3 regions of the Bacillus sp. AP8 genome follow, and region 3 is predicted to be linked to each of the others. Evidence: riboswitches for the same ligand, from Rfam matches in the RefSeq annotation. Region 3 holds a riboswitch; each other region holds the start of a gene.
What was found. Region 3 has a riboswitch for thiamine pyrophosphate ahead of thiT (energy-coupled thiamine transporter ThiT). Riboswitches for the same ligand answer to the same signal wherever they lie in the genome.

Region 1 (6,965 bases), on a different contig from region 3:
TCTTTCAAATAAACGAATCAAAACTGTCGTAACTTCAGCATTAAATATTTTTTAAACATAATGAAAAAAAAACAAAAAAGAGGCTGTCCAATGAGTAACAAGTGATGGACACCCTCTTACATTTTAAGTTATTTCCAAACCACTCCTTCTATTAACCAAAAAGGAAAATAAAACAAAGCATGAAAAATCAGCTTTTTTAGAAAGTCAGAGCACTCACATAAATCGTATCCATAAAAATGCAGATCATATAAAAAGGAACCTCTGAAAAGTAATAAAATATCCCTTTTCTAGAGGTTCCTTTTTATATGTTTATACTTATATTTCTATCTCAAACACTTTCCATCCATCGATTACTTCTTTTGCTTGCTTTTCCTTCTAGTTCTTCAATAAATTGTTGACTATATTCTACTATTTTCAGTTTATCATGGTCCATGGAAGCCACATGATAAGAGTTCTGTAATATTTTTAATTTCTTCTGTAAAGAACTGATATTTTGAAGAATAAAATCAGTATTTTCAGGTGGCGCAACATGATCTATTGCAGATTTTATTCCTAAAACTGGACAATGCACCGTTGGTATTACTTTTTTTGATATATCCATTATTTTTTGTAGTTCATGAACCGCTTTTATGGGTACTTTTGAATAGGTTATTTCGTAAACATTTGCTGCCTTAATATCAGGTTCCCCTTCAATTATATATCTAGGACTGGTTCTTTCTCTCAAATAATCATAGGTAGGTACAGATAAAGCAGCATTAATAACTATAATTCCACTAATATCTTTGTGTTTACTTGCTAGACATAACGCTAGAGCTCCTCCCATTGATTGCCCCAAAATATAAATATTTTCACATGTTTGCTTCAATTGAAAATAGCCCTTTTCTAGCTCGTTGAACCAATCTTCATGAGTACATTTTTCTAAATCTAAATAATGTGTACCATGTCCCTTTAATCTAGGGGCAAGTACTGTATAGCCATATTGCGCCAAGCTTTCTCCCACATATTGTACACTTTGTGGAGTACCCATGAAGCCATGTGAAATGAGAACACCTATCTCATTACCCGGATGAAAAAATGGCTCTGCTCCCTTTATTACATCAAAGTTTTCTCTCATATCGCTCATCCCCTTACCATTTAAATTTAGCTCCTCTTGATTTTCTGTAATTCATTATGAATAGCGCTCCAAGACCGTTTTGAATAAAAAATAGGAATAGACTGTTCATTCGCTCTTTTTTTAATATTGGTTGATAAATTATGGTTGATATAGTCTGTTAAAACTAAAATTAAATCAATATTAGAAGGTATTTCCTTTCGAACCATCTGAGTTTTTCTTCCATTTATATGAATGATTTCTGTAAAACCTTCATTGCACAAATTTTCAGTTATTTTACCTAAATAATCTCCACCTACAACTAATAAAGATTGCATGATTATGAGTTCTCCTTTTCAAAGACTGTTAGATATTTTCTAGTTGCCTATTCAAAGTAAGATATCATGTTATAATTCCATATTAATCATATAATTCATATAAATCAAGTATGAATTAAAATAAAAAATTTTTAGAATCCATATATATATATATGTGCTTCATTTATAATCGCACATTGAAGCTTCGGATATGTCGATTATTAGGATGATATGGAAGCCGCTTTTCAAAGTCAAATGGGCTCTACAATAAAATCAATTTCTTATGTAATGATACTTGTTGTCATTATGACCGTACTTGCTGTTAGCTTAATCTTATACCTTATCATTAAAACAATGATTATTAAACACAAAAGAGAATTGGGTATTTTAAAAGCGCTTGGTTACACTACTTTCCAACTCATAACACAAATCACCTTGAGCTTTTTACCTGTTGTCATCGTGGGAGTTTTATAGGAGGAGTTTTTGGTACTCTATTTTCTAATTCCATTCCTTCCATCCTATTCTCTGAAATGGGCATATTTAATTCAGTCTTCTCAGTCAATATTCCGTTCATGATTGCCTTATGTATTGGTATTATAGTATTGGTATTATAGTATTGGCTTAAATTGTATCTATGTTGGTCACTGGACGAATTAAGCATATTTCAGCTCACAATTTGATTACTGAATAATCTATTTAAAGCTTTAGATACAAGGATTACTCTACTTCTAAAGCTTTTATTTATTCATCTTATAAACTTCTATGCAGAAACTCGCATTTCTAACTATAGCCTAATACTCAATAAATACCATTTAATTTCCAAAATCTACTTGCACATCTTCCAAATACATGCTATTTTAATTAATAACTCGAAACAACCATATATTTACACTAGGGGATCCCTTGATAAGGGCTGAGAATAAAGTAGTTTACTTGCAAACCCTCAAAACCTGAACAGGTTCGTACCTGCGTAGGGAAGTGCTTAAGGCTTTTTTGGACTTATTTAAGGACTAATTCGCACAACCACTTTCCTACTTATTTGGAAGTGGTTTTTTATTATGAAATGAATAGGAGCAAGCATTATGAAATTAATTGCCATAACCGATGACAAGCATTCTGTACATGAACTATCATCAATCATTTTACAAATAAAAGATCGAATTGACTTTATACACATTCGAGAAAAATCCAAAACGACTAAGCAACTTCTTAAGTTATTAGAGCTTTTAATAATGGGAAACCTCCCAAAAGAAAAAATCGTCATGAATAATAGATTAGATGTTTCCTTACTAATGGATATTCCAAATATTCATTTACCTTCATATGGACTACCAGTCAAAAAAGTAAAGCAAAAATGTCCTCATTTCACTGTAGGGCAATCTGTTCATACTTTCAAAGAAGCCACAGAAGCTGAAGCAGATGGTGCTGACTATGTTTTATATGGTCATTGCTTTGAAACAAAGAGCAAACAAGGGAAAACTCCTAATGGATTAGAAACTCTTCGTCAAATAAAAGAGAATCTATCCATTCCCGTTTTTGCTATTGGTGGTATTACACCAGAACGCATACATCAATTACAGCGTATTCGAGCGAACGGAATAGCTGTCATGTCAGGAATTTTTTCAGCATCAAGTCCAACAGATTCCACTAGTCTTTATTATAAAAAGTGTAAAGACAACATATAAGAGATAATGAATTTTGGAATTTTTGTAATTAGCATAAAGTCCCTTATACATTAACAGTCTGAAAGAATTCTATTTTTCAGTCAAGCATTATATAATCCGCATCATTCTACAGCAACTTATCCGATAAAAGATTTGCTAGAAGCTTTTCAAGAAACTTTCTCTGATAAAAGGAGGTGAAATGATGTATATCACTCTAAATGGAAAAATAGCAGAATTACCTCAAGAAGTACTCTCAGTCCAACATCTATTACAGCATTATCAACTAGAAAATCGAATTGTCATTGTAGAGTTAAATAAAGAAATTGTAACCAAAGAAGCCTATGATTCTGTCACGCTTAACGAACGTGATACTGTAGAAATTGTTCATTTTGTAGGAGGAGGATGATTATATGTTAAAAATAGCCCATCATTCATTTCAATCAAGACTTTTACTTGGCACAGGTAAATATCCATCATTTGAAATTCAAAAAGAAGCAGTTGCCGTATCTGGTGCTGAAATTTTAACATTCGCCGTGCGAAGAATGAAAATCTTTGAAGAAAGTCAGCCCAATTTTTTGGAACACTTAGATTTGACTAAATACAAATTATTGCCTAACACTGCCGGAGCAAAGACCGCTGAAGAAGCAGTAAGAATAGCTAAATTAGCTAAAGCTTCTGGTTTATGCGATATGATAAAAGTAGAAGTAATCGGCTGTGATCGCTCCCTTTTACCTGATCCTATAGAAACGTTAAAAGCATCAGAAATGCTACTAGAAGAAGGTTTTATAGTTCTTCCCTATACATCGGATGATGTTGTCTTAGCGAAGCGACTTGAACAACTTGGAGTACATGCTATTATGCCTGGTGCCTCCCCAATAGGTTCGGGTAAAGGTCTAATGAATCCATTAAATTTACAATTCATCATTGAACAATCTTCTGTTCCAGTCATTGTTGATGCTGGTATCGGTTCACCTAAAGATGCTGCATTCGCTATGGAATTAGGAGCCGATGGGGTCTTATTGAATACAGCTGTCGCGAATGCGAAAGACCCTATAAAAATGGCTATCGCTATGAAACTAGCAATCGAGGCAGGACAATTAGGTTTCGAAGCAGGAAGAATACCAGAGAAAAACTATGGGGAAGCAAGTAGCCCTATAACAGGAATGGTGACATCTTGATAAATCGTTACGCTAAGCAAGAACGATTTATAGGTAGGATTGGTCAAAAGCAAATACAAGAAGCACATGTTTTAATTATAGGAGCTGGAGCACTTGGTTCAGCAAGTGCCGAAATGTTAACAAGAGCTGGTGCAGGTAAAATAACCATTGTCGACCGTGATTATGTAGAATGGAGTAATTTGCAAAGACAGCAATTATATACAGAAAGAGATGCAGTTAATAAGCTTCCAAAAGTGATAGCTGCTAAGGAACGATTGCAAAGTATAAATAGCGAAATTGATATAGTATCGTGGATTATGGATGTTAACACATTAAATATTGAACGCATAATAGCTGGTGTAGATCTCATCATCGATGCAACAGATAACTTCGAAACCAGATTAATTGTAAATGATGCTGCCGTTAAACATAACAAACCCTTTGTTTTTGGAGCATGTGTCAGCAGCTATGGTTTACAATTTACGGTTATACCTGATAAAACTCCATGCCTACACTGCCTTATTGATCATGTGACAAATCAGCAAATGACCTGTGATACAGTCGGTGTCATCAGTCCTATTGTTCAACTTGTTGCTTCATATCAAGTAACACAAGGTTTACAAGTAATAACGAATACATTTTTTGACCCTATATTAAGATCTTTTGACATTTGGAAAGGAGAAAACTCAGCAATCAATATCAACAGTTTAAAAAAGAAAAACTGTTTAAGCTGTGGTGATGATAGAACATATCCATTCCTTTCCATGAATTATTCAACAAAAACAGATATTCTTTGCGGACGAGATGCCGTGCAAATTCGACCAGCTGCTGAACGTCATATATCCATTCAAAGTGTATATGAACGGGTACAAAATATCATATCCGATTGTGTTATGAATTCGTATTTACTTTCTTGCTCAATCGATAGAAATCGAATTGTACTTTTTAAAGATGGCAGGGCGATTATTCATGGAACAAACAATCCTGATGAAGCTAGAGCTCTCTACAATAAAATCATGCAATATAATACATAATGAGAATATCCATACATGAATCTCTAAAAACTGTATCCTATTACTTAAGTAATTATGGCTACAAGCTTTTAGAGATTCATCGCTATCATTACAACTTTACTTATCCTAAAATTCAAAAAATATAACAGATACCCTCACACCCATTAATTAAAAAAGAACTCTCCATCTTCAAATAAAATATATTCTTCCTTTAGCTGCCCATCTAATGTTAAATAATCTAAAATAATTTTTAACGGTTCCCTAGAATCCACTACTTGTGTACCACATATATTAATTAAAGGTAATTCTCTATCATCTCTCATACATGTAAGGTTATATGAAAGAACCTCGCCTTTTTCAACATGTTGCTCTTTAAATACTTGAAACTCTTGAAACTCTACCTTTTTTTCATTTTCAAAAATCATCATAGCAATTGTCTGAAATTCAGGAAAGAAAGATTCACCAAAAAATTGATTCATTTCTTTAGTCGTTTTTCCTATATAGATAGATTCATTGTTACTCATTGGAACATCTCCCTTTTTCAAATAAAAAACCTTAACATGAATGTTAAAGTTATTGTTATATTACATTATGTAATAAAAAAAGAAAAATAGTAGCTTTCTTCCCAAAATAAATGAAGGTGTCCAAAAAGGAAAAATTTGATGGACACCCTTTTACATTTTATATGATTTTTATACTCTTTCTTACCTCATCCCAAAGTGTAAAATAAAGCGATGTATAGGACAATACGAGTAACATAAGAATACCCCTTAGGCAAAATACGTCAAGATAACATAAAGTTTAAGGAACTCTTATAGTGATAAAATCACTATTCAGTCAGCCCTATTCACTATTTAAAAATCTATTGCTTTTTTTCCATGTACTATCGGTAGTTTAATATAGCTTTGCCCGAGTTGCACTTCAAATGTTGCACCTGTGGAAGAAGGTATCGTTCGTCTAGAATCACTTCCAGCAATGATGACACCCATTCGATGACCTTTCTTAAATATATAATCTTCAGGCAATGCATGCCACTCAAACTTATAATTCTTACCTATTGTTAATGGTTCTTCTTTTGAAAGTGATTTCCAATTTTTCGGATCAAACCAACCTCTTGTTACAACTTCATATGGAGCTGCGTGAGTCGTTTTTTTTGTATCTTTATAGCAAGCATCATCCGTTTCACTGCTTTCACCCCAGCAACTTTCTGTAGACAATGTTTCAATACCTTCACCTCTGCCCTCATGATTGACTCTGGTATCCATGCCATAATCAACAATTAAAACGGTCAGATTAGAATCTTCCTTATCGACATTTGCACGAAGTGAGATTTCAGGTATTCCACTTAATTGAACATCATTTTTTAATGTATCTGTCAGAAATACCATTCGATCGGATCTAACTGTCGTTTCATTTGTAACCATTTCTTTCTCTGTTTGTTTAGGATTATCAGTAAAGTTAAGTGTAGGCTTTCCTTTAACAGGGCTTGTAGTCAGTGTCCCATTTGAACTGACATTTTTCCCGGGCGCCAAATTTATTTTAATTTCTTTTGCTTCTTTAGCTGGCCAAGATGACTGAGTTTGCCATTCATCTGCCCCTCGTTCAATATCAACAGCAGGTTGATCCATGATTCCATTATCGATATCCATTAACCAATAATCAAACCACTGGTGCAATGTATCTACCCATTCAGCTCGGCGGAAATCAAAAGGATCGACATGACC
Region 2 (6,965 bases), on a different contig from region 3:
GATTCAATAGTGTAAAAAATCACCATTCCACTTTCATCCTTGATAGCAGAATCGATTGTAACCTTGATACCTTGCTTTTCTTGTGTACTATTTATTTTCTCTAAATAATGATTTTCTGCTGCATCACTATAACCTTTATTACTTTTAAACACGTCCACAAAATTCTCCATACCTGGAATTTTAGCTATAGCATCTGCAAAAGCAGGTGAGACAGATAAAAGAGAAGTAAAGCCTATAAATAACAATGCGGCCGAAATAATACTAATCATCCATGTTTTCTTTTGCTTTTTCTTCTTTTTCAATTGCTTTCCTTTTTGTAGACCATTTAATATTGAGGCATCTAATTTGTCGATAGGTATTTCAATCTTATCTAAGACTTCTTTCGCCTGGTTCAGTTGGCTTTCTTCTTTCTCTAGCATTTGTCTCCACCTCCTTATCCTCAAGTTGTTGCCGTAAACTGGCTAAAGCACGATTTAACCATGATTTAATCGTACCTTCTGGACGATTAAGAACAGCTGCGATATCTTTAATCTTCAAATCGTGAAAATATTTTAGGATTATGATTTCTTTTGCTCGTTCATCTAGACTATTCATTGCATCTAAAATTTCCAATTGCTCGTATGAATCCTTAAAAACTTGAACATGCAGCAATTCTTCTTGTTGAACAATTTTGCTTTTGCTCCTCAATCTATCATTACAGTAATTAATCATAATCCGAATCAACCATGTTTTAACAAAGCTCGCTTCTCTAACCTTACTTATATTCACATACGCACGACATGTAACTTCTTGAATGGCTTCTAATGCTTCTTCTTCATTTTTCAAATAAGCTAATGCTGTCTTATAAAGTGGCAATTTATGAAGATTCATTAGCTGTAAAAATGCAATGTCATCACCATTGATTGCTCGTATAGTAAGTTGCTCCTCCTCCAAGTAAAACTCCCCCTACAAACCTTCATTACTATATATTAGACCTTCATTCCACGAAAAAGTTTCAGAAAAATTTCTAAATATAAAAAAAGACCCTATTCCCTATATTTACTTAACATGGATAGGCAAAGGGACTGTATCAAAGAGCTAAAAAAACACTTTGATACAGTCCCTCATCTATACTTCCATAAATTGAATTTTATATGTGTCTTCATCTACTGTAATAGTAAACCCCATGTCAACATTTGAACGACGTTTGACATCCATAATATATTTATTTTCTTCTTCTACATGTTTAATGTTTGTAATAAGAAAGTGTTCATCCTCGTTGCGACGAAGTTGGTCTATGACATTAATCATCATAACAGCTTCCTGCTTACTGTTTTCGTCCGTTAATATTCTCAAGAGCTTTGCATTCGCTCTTCCTGGATAGGTTTCCGCTAGTCCACCTTCAAAAAAAGGCTGTATTTTCATACCTATTTTTAAATCTTTTTTATGTAATTTATCTCCATCAGAAGTACGAATTTTCGTGTCACGCGTAATATGATATAAGACATCACCAATTAGCACTTTATCGTTACTTTCAAATTGTGTAATAAATCCAACTTTCCCTGGATGAACGCTTTCTTGGTCACATCCTCCTAACAAAATGCTTATTATCATACAAACAGCTAGTAACACTCTCATTTCTTCACCTCATTAAGATCTGGCAATCTATTTTTTAAAGAAAAATTTCTTACCAACACCTTCAAAAGTACGAGGAAAAACAGAATAAAAAACAGCCCCAACATTCATCCATCTTGGACGATTAATTTCTCTCTTATTATGCAACATACAAGAGATAATCTCTTTAGCTAGATGTTCTGGCTTCAACATATATTTCTGAACATTTTTCACATATGTTCCTGACGTATCGGCTATATCAAAAAATTGTGTTGCAATTGGTCCAGGATTTACGCTTGTTACAAATACATTATGCTCAGACATTTCTAAGCGCAAACTATTCGTAAATCCTAATACAGCATGTTTAGTTGCCGCATAGACACTCGATTTTGGTGTGGCAACTTTACCAGCCTGCGAGGCAATATTAATAATGTGACCCGCTTTTTTTCTTACCATTGAAGGAACGACCATTTTAGTACAAGCTATTAATCCATAGACATTTACATCTAACATTCTCTTTGCCTCATCAAGATTAAGATTAATAACTTCTTCAAACAGACCGAATCCAGCATTATTTACTAATACATCAACTGTTCCAATCTGTCTCTCTATATTTGTGAATACTTCTTCTATTTGACTACCATTAGAAACATCCAATTGATAGCAGTACACTTTCACTTGATATGCTTCTTCTATTTGCTTCTTTATTTTTTGAAGACGCTCAATGCTTCTCGCTAATAGAAATACATTAGCACCAGCAGCTGCGGATTGAAAAGCAATTTCTTTTCCTAATCCACTTGATGCACCTGTAATGATTATATTTTTATTGACTAGTTTTTGCACAACTTCACCTCAAAGCTAATTTTCCATTATTCCTCAGTATAGCTTATTCATCTATTTTATCATATTTGATTTATTCATATTTGTAATTTTTTATATATTTGAAAAAACCGCTCTCAAATTAGAAAGCGGTTAATATTGTTAACTTAATTCATTATTCATTGCAAGCGTATAACAATGATTTAATGGGCCATTTCCTGCACCTAAATTGAGTTGATCTAAAAGGGCACCTGTTATATATTGCTTTGCTTTTTGAATACTTGTTTTCATATCACAACCATCTGCTAAGTGGCAAGCGATGGCAGAAGATAGTGTGCAACCTGTACCATGCGTATTCGAATTATCAATTTTCACGCTAGGAAACCAAGTAAATTGGCCATCACTGTATAGTAAGTCATCTGCCGTTTCCTCTAGATGACCACCTTTGATTAAGATATGCCCCTTATAATTCTCTGCAATGTTAAGAGCTACTTTTTGCATATCTTCTTTATTATGTATAACCATACCACTTAGACATTCAGCCTCAGGTATATTTGGTGTAATTAAGCTAGCTAATGGTATTAATTTCGTAATAAGCATGTCCATGGCATCTTCATTTAATAGTTTGCTACCACTAGTAGAAATCATAACGGGATCGACAACAATATGATTGGGACGATAATCGATTAATTTATCAACGATCACTTGAATAATGTCTGGAGAGGAAACCATGCCGATCTTCACACTATCAGGAAAAATATCTTTCATAATACAATCTAATTGTTGACCTACAAATTCAGGTGTTGCTTCTTGAACAGCATATACACCAGTCGTATTCTGTGCAGTTAAAGCCGTAATCGCACTCATGGCGTACATGTTATGAGCTGTTATAGTTTTTATATCTGCTTGAATTCCTGCTCCTCCACTACAATCTGATCCGGCTATACTTAATACCTTCTTCATTCTGCATCCCTCCATTCTTCAAAGCTACTGATATATTTATCGCTTAATTGTTGAATCATTTTGTTATCCTTATCTGCTGAACGATCGTAAACAGCTATGGTATAGAAACCCGCTGCTTTTGTTGTTTGGATAGCATGAAGCGAATCTTCAAAGACCATAATTTCAGAGATATTAGCCTCCCATTTTTGAGCAGCTAAATAAAAAATATCGGGTGTATCTTTTCCATAACCAACTTCTCCGCATGTAAGAATAAAATCAAAATAATCCAGAACCTTTAATCTTTTTAGAACTAATTCTGCCAATTTCTTTTCCGATGCAGTAACAATACACATCTTTATGTTTTGATTTTCTACATTCTCTAAAAATTCGAGGACGAAAGGTTTTAACTGGACTTCATTCATATATTGATGAATTATGAAATCATGAATTTCAGCCATTACTTCTTCTGTTGTCAAATCTAAAGTGAACTGTTGAATTAAGTAGTTTGCACCTTGCTCAAAGCTTTTTTTATTTAATACCGTTATTAATTCATTTGGCATAATAATTCCTTTATTTCGCAAAAAGGTACATACAGCCATGTCCCATACATTCATAGAATCTATTAAAGTTCCATCAAGATCAAATATGGCATATTTTTTCATTCATTCACCATTCGCTTTGACAAAGCTAACAAGTGTTGACTAGCTTTATCTATTTCATCTGCTCCAAAAATAGCTGAAACAACAGCAACACCATCAATACCAGTTCCACCTAACTTCGTCATATTTTCTTCATTAATACCACCTATTGCTACTATAGGGATCGTAGCTCTTTCACAAATATCTTTTAATGTTTGAAAGGATACAGTGTTGGCATCAAGCTTGGTTGCCGTGTTAAAAACAGCACCTACTCCTAAATAATCTGCTCCATTATCCTCAGCTCTTTTTGCTTCTTCAACTGTATGAGCAGATACACCTAAAATTTTATTAGGTCCTATTTTTTCTCTAACTATATTTACAGGTAAATCGTCTTGACCTATATGAACACCATCCGCATCACAAGCAAGTGCAACATCAACATTATCATTGATAACAAAAGGAATGTCATATTTATCCGTTAACTGCTTAATTTGTAAAGCTTCTTCTAAAAAAGCTTCATTGGACAGATTTTTTTCACGTAGTTGCAAAAAGGTAATGCCTCCCTTAAGAGCTGCTTCAACTTGTTGTACTAAAGAGCTTTCCTTCACCCAATGTCGATCTGTAACAGCATAAAGTAGCAATGAAGATTTATCTACTTTCAATTTTTATCCCCTCACTCAACTTTGTAGAATTCATCTTACTCATATAGTCAATTAAATGCATTCTAAATGTGGACGTTCCCCCATCAGATTGAAGCATTTTGTGATAGGCAAGCTCACCACTTAATCCAATGGCACAAACAGCCGCTGTGGTACTTTCTAATAAACGATCGGGATTCGCTCCACAATATGCACCAATAATGGCTGTAAGCATACATCCACTTCCTGTAATTTTTGACATCATAGGATGACCATTATGGACTATATTCGTCTTCGAGTTGGTTGCTATTAAATCAATTTCACCAGTGATAGCAATCACTGCTCCTGTTTTCTCACTCAATTGTTGAGCAAATAAAATGGCTTCCTCGAGTGTTTCAGTTGTTACTTTATCTGTTGCAGATGCATCGACTCCCATTGTTGTACCGCTTCCTTCAAATACTGTTTTCATTTCAGAAATATTACCGCGAATAACAGAAAAGCGTACTTCTTCCAACAATTTAAATACAGTCGCAGTTCGAAGCTTTGATGCCCCTGCTCCTACAGGATCAAGAATAACTGGATGCCCAAGTTCATTTGCTTTTTTTCCTGCTAAAATCATAGATTGAACCGTTCTTTCATTTAATGTACCAACATTAATTACCAAGCTATTACAAATGCTGGTAATATCCTCTACCTCAGCTACATCATCCGCCATAATTGGAGAACCACCACAGGCCAATATTACATTAGCTACATCATTTACTGTTACATAGTTGGTAATATTATGTACTAAAGGGGTTGTTTCTCTCACTTTTTCCAGGATTGATTCAAACATTCTAGTCTCCTCCATTCGATAAAAATTTTTATTTTCTAAAAAAGAAAATGCGATACACCAAATGGGTATATCGCATAAGAATAACCAAATACAATTCCCTACGTTGGCATTACCCAAATCAGGTTAAAGGGTCAAAGTTACATTTCACTTACTCTCAGCCTGCTTGTGCAAGCCCCCCAAAAATTTATTTACTTCTAAGCTTTGTTACTCGATACTCCCCATCGACAAGTCTCGATTACCACCTTTTACCCAACAAGTGGTGAGTATAGGTGGAATAGATTTTCACTCTAGAAAACTCGCTTTACACGAAGCATCGGCGAGCATCCTCCCTTATCCATAACACAGCTGGTCCTCTCCTACCCCACTGCTTCCAAAAGAGACTCATTCCTTACGCTCGAATCGATCTTTAATACTGGTAAAACTATACTTTATAGAAAACAGCAAAAACAAAAAACGATATACCAATAGGGTATATCGCATCTTTTAGATACTAATATAAAAATTCCCTACGTTGGCATTATCCAAATCAGGTTAAAGGGTCAAAGCTACATTTTGCTTACTCTCAGCCTGCTCGTGCAAGCTCCCCTATCAATGTTGCTCTATTAAACTTGACATCATTCTATCATACTAACATCATTTGTGGTAATTAATTTTTGCAAAACTTTCACTTAACAGAATATACAATTCCATTCTTTGTTTCTTCTCCTCTAATTTCATCTAAATCAAGTAAATAATCAAATTGAGCTAATGTTTCTGACAATGTTAACCCAATTTGCTTTTGGTATATACCTGGAAATAGCTTCATACAGATTTGTAAAACAGTAGCCGGTTCTTGTTTCAATAACTCTCTCACCTTCATTGCCCTTTCATGTTGAGCAGCCAAGCGCTTATGTATTAGATCATTAGGCTGATGAATTTCATCACCGTGCCCTGCAAATACTGTTTGGATTGGCATTTCTAATAATCTATTCAAAGAATGATTTAATAATAATTGTGATTTGGGACGATCGTCTCCTTCTTTCATAGGAGGCTCTATTAATGGATTTGGAGATACCTTTTGTAATAGTAAATCTCCTCCAATAAACGCACCGTCACTTTCTCTATATAATGATATATGACTTTCCGCATGACCTGGTGTTTCATATACAACCCAATCATTCAAACCAGGTACCGTGTCACCTTCTTTAATTGAGATATCCAAACTTCTATTGCAGCTATATTTTAAACCACTTTTCATTGTGCCTACATATTTATGAAACTCAGATGGGATGCCTAATTCTTTTGCTAAATCGAGATAAAAACCTTCATAATAATGAAAAATTGCTTCATCTGGGTTTAGCCAAAATTTATTATTCTCATGTCCCAAAATAGGAGTACCTTCCTCAAAGAAATCCACTCCCCCAACATGATCTGGATGATGATGTGTAATAATGATTTGGTCAATATCCTTCATATCAAGACGCAAATCCTTCAATCCAGCTTGAATGGCTTGATGAGTTT
Region 3 (6,965 bases):
AACCCAAAGAACTAATATCGGAATTAAAATCATACATAACAGTGCAAGCTTTACATTTAAAATAAATAATGCAATATAAATACCAACAATATATATACTACTTGAGAAAAACATAGCCAATACCTGAACATACAATTCTTTTATCGCTTCTGTATCGTTTGTAATTCTGGCTACAACCTTACCAGCTGGCAAGTTATCGAAAAAACGAATAGGCAATGTAGATAAATGAGAAAATATATCATTTCTCATTTTTTGAATAATACGATTAGCCGACTTTTGTAAGAAATAACTTTGAAAATATAAGAAAAATGCTGCAACTACTAATAAGCCAAAATATAGAGTAATCAGACGAATAATTCTTGGAATCTCTGGCTTATAAAAATTCATGACTTCATTTGGTGATAAAATCGTGACCTTATACGTTTGCCCATCTGCTGTCAATCTATTTCCTTCAAGTTTTATTTTTGCATCTAGTGATATAGGCTCCTTTGTAAAAATAAAGCTTACACCATCTTGAAGGATTGTAGCTTTTTCTCCTTTTTCTTCATTAGCAGAAAAATAATCCTCTCTTTTATACCAATTTCCTTGAAACTTAACACTATCTTTCCCTTTTTTCGTTTCATACCAATGTGATTGAATACCTAGTATATGATGATCAATGATATTCTTAGCAACAAAAGGCCCTGCCAATTCAGCTGCTACTGAAAGTGTTAATAATACCAAGGCGAGAATAATCATTTTTTTAAAATTTAATGCATAGATAAATAATCGTTTTCCCGTGCTCACTACTCTCCCTCCCCACCTTCTTCAATTTGTTGTCTTTCATACTGTTCTTTATACCAGCCACCTTGTTTAATTAACTGCTCATGAGTCCCTTTCTCACTTATCAATCCGTCTTCTAATACAATAATCGTATCGGCGTGCTGAATAGCCGACATTCTATGTGTAACAATTAATGTTGTTTTCCCTGATCTCTCTTTTCGAATATGTTCAATTATCGTTTTCTCCGTTTTCGCATCGACAGCTGATAACGAATCATCTAAAAGTAATAATTCAGGATTTTTTATTAAAGCCCGAGCAATGGAAATCCTTTGTTTTTGGCCTCCAGATAGGGCGACTCCTTTCTCACCAACTAATGTTTCTAGTCCTTCTGGTAGCATCTCTAAATCCTTTTTAAAATCAGCTAAATAAATAGCCTGCTGAAGTTCCGTTTCTGTTGCATCTAGCTTACCGAATAAAATATTTTCCTTGATACTTCTTGAAAACAAAAATGGATCTTGTGGTACATAACCTAACCATCCTCTTACATCTTCAAGTTTTACCTCATTAAGAGAATGCTCTGAAACAAGGATTTTTCCTTTACCAAGCGGATATTCTCTAAGCAACTGCCTTATGAATGTTGTCTTTCCACTTCCAGTTTTACCGACAATACCAAGTGTTTGACCTTTTTTAAGCTCTATATTAACGTTTGTTAAATTTTGGATTACCGATGTTGGATACTGAAAATTGAATTTTTCAAAAATAATCTCCTCAGGTATAGCTAATTGATCAACTGTATTTTCTGCATTTCGGACATCTTCTTGATAATTTAACGTTTCTTGTACACGGTCTAATGAGGCATTTCCTCTTTGCATAACATTAATTAATTCTCCTATTGCAAACATTGGCCAAATCAACATTCCTAAATACACATTGAAGGATACTAAATCACCGAGTGTAATGGATTGCTCAAAAACCATCTTTGCTCCATAGCCTAAGCCAATTAAATAGGAAATCCCAACAAGTACATTAATAGTAGGATCAAACAATGAATCTACTACTGCTACTTTCACATTTTTTTCAAATACATCCTCTGTCATTTTATTAAAGCTTTTTTCACTTTGTTTTTCTTGAACATATGCCCTTATGACCCTAACGCCTGCTACAGATTCTAAAACGGAATCATTTAATTTTCCAAATGATTTCTGAGCGGATGTAAAATGCGTGTGCAATTTCTTCCCATAAATCTGCATCAACATCGCCATAATAGGAAGGGGTATAATTGAAAAGAGCGTTAGCTTCCATGAAATGGTGAAGCCCATCGTACATAAAATCGCTGCTGTATATAAAATGGAATCTGTAAATGAAAGAATACCAAAACCAGCAGTTATGGAAATGGCCTTTAAATCATTAGTTGCCTTCGCCATTAAATCCCCTGTTCGATTTTTCTCGTAGAATGTGGGTGTCATGTTTATTAATTTTTTCATGAAATTATGTCTCATTTTTCGTTCAAGAATATAGGCACCGCCATAGAGATTCCGTTGCCAAATGTAACCGATAATATAAATCCCGAAAGACAATATTATAAGAAAAACGATATATTTCGTTACAGTTTCCGCAGTCAACGTTTGTTGATGTATACCATCAATAGTCCAACCTACTAATTTTGCTGGAATCATAACTAAAACATTTACTAATGCTAATAATCCAATAGCTATTGAATATCGTTTCCATTGCTCTTTAAAAAACCAACCAAGCTTTATATAGACATCAAACATCCCTCATCCTCCATCTCTTAATCTGCTAAATAATTTGTTCGTTAAAGACCACAAAAAGCTTTCGCAATAGTATACGAAAGCTTTAATGGATGTAACATATAAAAGCGCATACCGATTTATATAAGCAGCACGCGCACAATTTCTCCATGTATAAAGGAATAGATTACATTACTTGAGCGGGCTGCAATTCTTCAATTGTTATATGTTTAATAAAAATAAAAATTCTTTTCATTTTCATCAGCCCTCCATTTCCTTTTCGTGGTATCGTGAATACATTTTTTACCAATATAACCTCATTGTAAATGAATGTCAATAGCTTTCATTTAACAAGAAAAAAACAAATAAACACCGGAAACTATCCACTTCAAGCATTGCTAGGAAAAATCACTCATCAATAGTTCAATAATACCATTTGCACTATCTATAAGTTTCAAACTAATCATGCTGGGTATTAAACTTTTAAGACATACACAACTATTCAAAAAGGAGTTTTATATATGCAATCTATATTATCTACTAATTTAACTTTAAAAAGGCATCTATCTGTTGAAACAATGATCGCTCTTTATAAAAAAGTGAAACAATGGGAAGGTAATGTTTTTCTTATTCAGCATAATAACTTAATCTCAATCTCTTTATCAAAATTCTCCAAATTCATCACATATATGCTTCTTATTGACTTGAAATCACCCATAAAAATGATTTTCGAAGGTGAAAAAGCACAAGAATTTAAACAGACTCTAAAGCCACTATTAAAAAATCAAGCAGCTATTTCAAATTAATTCTTACGAAAAATAAATCGGACAAGGGGAGATCTTTGTGATACGAACCATTTTAACGCTTATTGGAGCAATAGTTGTCATTGGGTTTATCGTAAACTGGCTATTCTAGGAATAAGTTCCAGTACCTTGGTCAGCCTCGAATAGCATAATCGAGTATAGACAGTTTACTCTTCCTCCTTCTATACGGATTGGCTTATGACCTAGAGGAGCTAAAGTGCTGGAGCTAAAATAAAATCGAAAAATCAAACAAACCTATATATAATGTCACCAGGGGCATTTGTTAAAATTCCATATGATAATCCCGCTAATCTTGAAAGTTTTTCGCAACCAGAAAGAGATATCTCTGACTTTACAATATCTTCAGATGAAAGACTAGTTGCATTTGATTCATTATCTAATCCCGAAACGAAAGGTACCTTTTACTATGATATATTTTTATTTGATAGAGATAAACAAGAAGAACTACAACTAACAGAGCATAAAAAAAGGGCATTTAACCCTGCTTTTTTGCAAGACAATTCAAAAGTGTACTACATCGTTGAAAATAGCTAGGAAAAAGATGGTAAGGACCAATTTGATTTATATTATTACGATTTAAAAATAAAAAGAGCCATCATTCTTACAAAAAATGAATAACGGAAAAAGGGCAATCTATGTCAAAAACGATTGAATCGTATTGACATCAGATTAACCCTTTTTAAGAATATACATAGGTATATAGTACAAACTGAGGCGTACTTAGTTTTATCATTGGACATTTTAACATCTATATTTATTGGTCATCGATATAATTGAATATCTTAGAATGAATCAAACTTACATGATATCATTCGAAAATGAAGCTTATGCCATTTTTTTTACTAGAACGCGAGATGCAGTCGTATATAAAGTGACTACTACAACAGAGCATAATATAAAACTTGGTAGCATATACGTTCCATTATATACAGCCGAGAAAGTTGCAATCGAGAAACCTTTTAAATCACTTGATGAGAAATAGATAATTCCAGTTGCAAAATGACATAAAAATCTTAAAAAGCTTCCAACAAAAACTCCCAAAATAATATTCGTAATAGCTTTTCCTCTGTGGCCATTTGCAAATCCTTCCGTAACTCCTTTTGCAAAAATTCCCGCTAATCCTACAACCGTAAATGCTAAGAAATAATCAATAAAGCCTTGAAGTGGATGGATAATATAAGTCATTCCTAACGCAACCTGTAGCAGTCCTAATAAAAAGCCTGTCAATAATCCACCTTTTAATCCCCATCGAAATGCCATTAAAAATACAGGAACCATTGCGATTGAAACGGAACCACCTTGCGGCCAAATTCTTGAAAATACAAAATTAGAGACCATATCCAATAACAAGGCTAGCGCTGCAAAAACAGCAATTTCCACTAAAAATAATGTTTTCTTATTCATTTTTTCCTCCTCTTCCATTGAGGAGTTAAAGATTGAGAGTTATATGTTCCTCATGTTTTTACTTTGTAAAACGTAAAAAAACAATGAGGGTGTAAATGGATCCCACATTGCTTTATCCATAATCACATCCCTACGCTAGCATTAACTAACAGGTTCATAGGGTCAGAACTCCAACGTTCACTCTCAGCCATTAGCTCCCCTTGTGGTAATTTATTCTTTTCAGTAATAATAATGTACATCTAATTCCACAATTTTTCAACTACCTTTTGATATAAATAGTCATGTCAGAAACCTATACTATATACTAACTTCTACTATAATATAGAAAAATAAATAAAAAAAAACAGAATAAAAAGAATATAACCCTACTAAAAAAAGGAAAAAACATAAATGTGTAGAATTAATAAATGATGATGTATTAGTAAAATAACTAAACTTATGTCAATCTTTTAACAAAACATTTTTTCCCTATAACAACCTTACATATGCTATATTTAGAAAATTTAAACATTTTGCCGTTATTTCATTTTAAATAATGGAGGTGGACACTGCTAATATGAGCAAGGAAAGAAATCCTATTATTCATTTGTTAAACATGCGGGAAGAAGAAATTCTAGTTTCATGGAAGCAAAAAATTAACAGAAGCCACAATCATCATAGAAAAAACAAAGTGTTCAAACATCTTCACTTATTATTTCAATTGTACAAAAACATTTTAGAGCATCCCAATGTCGATCACTCTTTAAAGATTAAAGCGCTTTCTAAAAAAGTTGCCAATGGAAGATTTGAAGATGGAGAAGAACTAAAAGAATTTCTAGAAGATATTTCTATCATAAGGTTAAATTTATTTGCACTTATTAGTCAATGTGATGAAAGCATTGATAATAAATCCATGGCAAAGGAAAAAGTTAATTATTTACTGGATTTGTTCTTATATAATACCATTACCATTTTTATCGAATTAACAAATGAACTAAAAGATAAAGAGAATGAGAAGATATCTGAGACCCATCGAGAAAGATTAACTATGTTGGGTCAAATCACATCTAGCTTCGTCCATGAATTTCGAAACCCTCTAACATCGATTAAAGGATTTATCCAACTTCTAAAAGCCGAAAATTCTGATTTGAAATATTTGGATATCATAGCTAATGAACTAGAGCAGCTAAACTCAAGGATTTCCCAATTCTTACTTTTATCGAGAAAAGAACAAATTGATATAAACCCAGTTATTTTTTCTTTAAATCAGTTAATTGAAGAAGTGATTACTTTTCTCTACCCAAGTATTGTCGATACGAATGTTAAGGTGGACACCTTTTTAGAAGAGGACATTTTTATACTTGGCTATCTAGACGAAATTCGTCAAGTATTATTGAACATCATATTAAATGCGTTAGATGTAATCGCACATGTTAAAAATCCTACAATCGTTGTATCAACCTCTAAAAAAGACAGGAATTTTATTGAACTAACTATATCAAACAACGGTCCTCAAATAAAAGATGATTTATTGAAGGATATTTTCAAACCATTTACGACAACAAAGAAGAATGGCACTGGATTAGGTCTTTTTGTGTGTAAAGAAATCATTGAAAAGCATCGAGGAGCGCTATCATGTATTTCAACAGCAAAAATCACGGCCTTTACGATTTCACTTCCAATCACAGTGCCGGCAACTTTGTTAACTGAATAACATAACCATATATGTAAATATATAATCGGAATTTTTCATAATACATAACTAAAGAACAAAACGAGAGAGGGTATCCCAAAAGGCATGATTTGGGTGAATACCCTCTTACTTTGTATCATTTATCTAAATTTTTCATAATAAGCAAAAACATGTTAAATCAGCTTAATACACATAAAAACATAATATATTTTAAAAACAAGCTAGATAAAGCATCGAAGCTGTCTTTTTTTAGTGAACAGATTTCTTTTTAAATCTTCCACCTCTAACTTCCGCAACATTACCCACTGCAAGAAACGCTTCAGGATCGATTTCTTCGACAATCGATTTTAGTTTAGACTCTTCTAAACGAGTTATAACGCAAAAAATTACCTTCTTCTCTTCACCAGTATATGCTCCTTCACCCGTTAAGTAAGTAACTCCACGGCCAAGACGAGCTAATAGAGCTTCACCAATATCTAAATATTTTTCACTGATAATCCAAGCAGATTTCGATTCGTCTAATCCTTGAAGTACGATATCAATTGTTTTGGA

Region 1: linked by a shared signal. The riboswitch ahead of BN349_RS19565 (thiamine phosphate synthase) and the one ahead of thiT (energy-coupled thiamine transporter ThiT) in region 3 are both predicted to bind thiamine pyrophosphate.
Region 2: linked by a shared signal. The riboswitch ahead of thiM (hydroxyethylthiazole kinase) and the one ahead of thiT (energy-coupled thiamine transporter ThiT) in region 3 are both predicted to bind thiamine pyrophosphate.

The regions. Positions count from the first base shown of each region.
Region 1 covers NZ_CAPG01000082.1:7,898-14,862, reverse strand. Annotated here, with positions in the region: gene BN349_RS19580 (alpha/beta hydrolase) at 329-1,114, opposite strand; gene BN349_RS19575 (DUF2325 domain-containing protein) at 1,141-1,428, opposite strand; gene BN349_RS19570 (FtsX-like permease family protein) at 1,639-1,881, shown strand; TPP riboswitch at 2,291-2,401, shown strand; gene BN349_RS19565 (thiamine phosphate synthase) at 2,490-3,092, shown strand; gene thiS (sulfur carrier protein ThiS) at 3,274-3,477, shown strand; gene BN349_RS19555 (thiazole synthase) at 3,482-4,249, shown strand; gene BN349_RS19550 (ThiF family adenylyltransferase) at 4,246-5,262, shown strand; gene BN349_RS19545 (hypothetical protein) at 5,406-5,765, opposite strand; gene BN349_RS19540 (Xaa-Pro dipeptidyl-peptidase) at 6,096-6,965, opposite strand, start outside.
Region 2 covers NZ_CAPG01000036.1:130,858-137,822, forward strand. Annotated here, with positions in the region: gene BN349_RS09850 (DUF4179 domain-containing protein) at 1-419, opposite strand, end outside; gene BN349_RS09855 (sigma-70 family RNA polymerase sigma factor) at 367-933, opposite strand; gene BN349_RS09860 (hypothetical protein) at 1,108-1,617, opposite strand; gene BN349_RS09865 (SDR family NAD(P)-dependent oxidoreductase) at 1,645-2,436, opposite strand; gene thiD (bifunctional hydroxymethylpyrimidine kinase/phosphomethylpyrimidine kinase) at 2,575-3,375, opposite strand; gene BN349_RS09875 (HAD family hydrolase) at 3,372-4,016, opposite strand; gene thiE (thiamine phosphate synthase) at 4,013-4,654, opposite strand; gene thiM (hydroxyethylthiazole kinase) at 4,641-5,465, opposite strand; TPP riboswitch at 5,544-5,654, opposite strand; TPP riboswitch at 5,952-6,062, opposite strand; gene BN349_RS09890 (MBL fold metallo-hydrolase) at 6,130-6,965, opposite strand, start outside.
Region 3 covers NZ_CAPG01000003.1:116,515-123,479, reverse strand. Annotated here, with positions in the region: gene BN349_RS00740 (ABC transporter ATP-binding protein) at 1-786, opposite strand, end outside; gene BN349_RS00735 (ABC transporter ATP-binding protein) at 786-2,537, opposite strand; gene BN349_RS00725 (hypothetical protein) at 3,035-3,319, shown strand; gene BN349_RS00720 (hypothetical protein) at 3,581-3,871, shown strand; gene thiT (energy-coupled thiamine transporter ThiT) at 4,163-4,741, opposite strand; TPP riboswitch at 4,852-4,952, opposite strand; gene BN349_RS00705 (ATP-binding protein) at 5,298-6,434, shown strand; gene BN349_RS00700 (YitT family protein) at 6,663-6,965, opposite strand, start outside.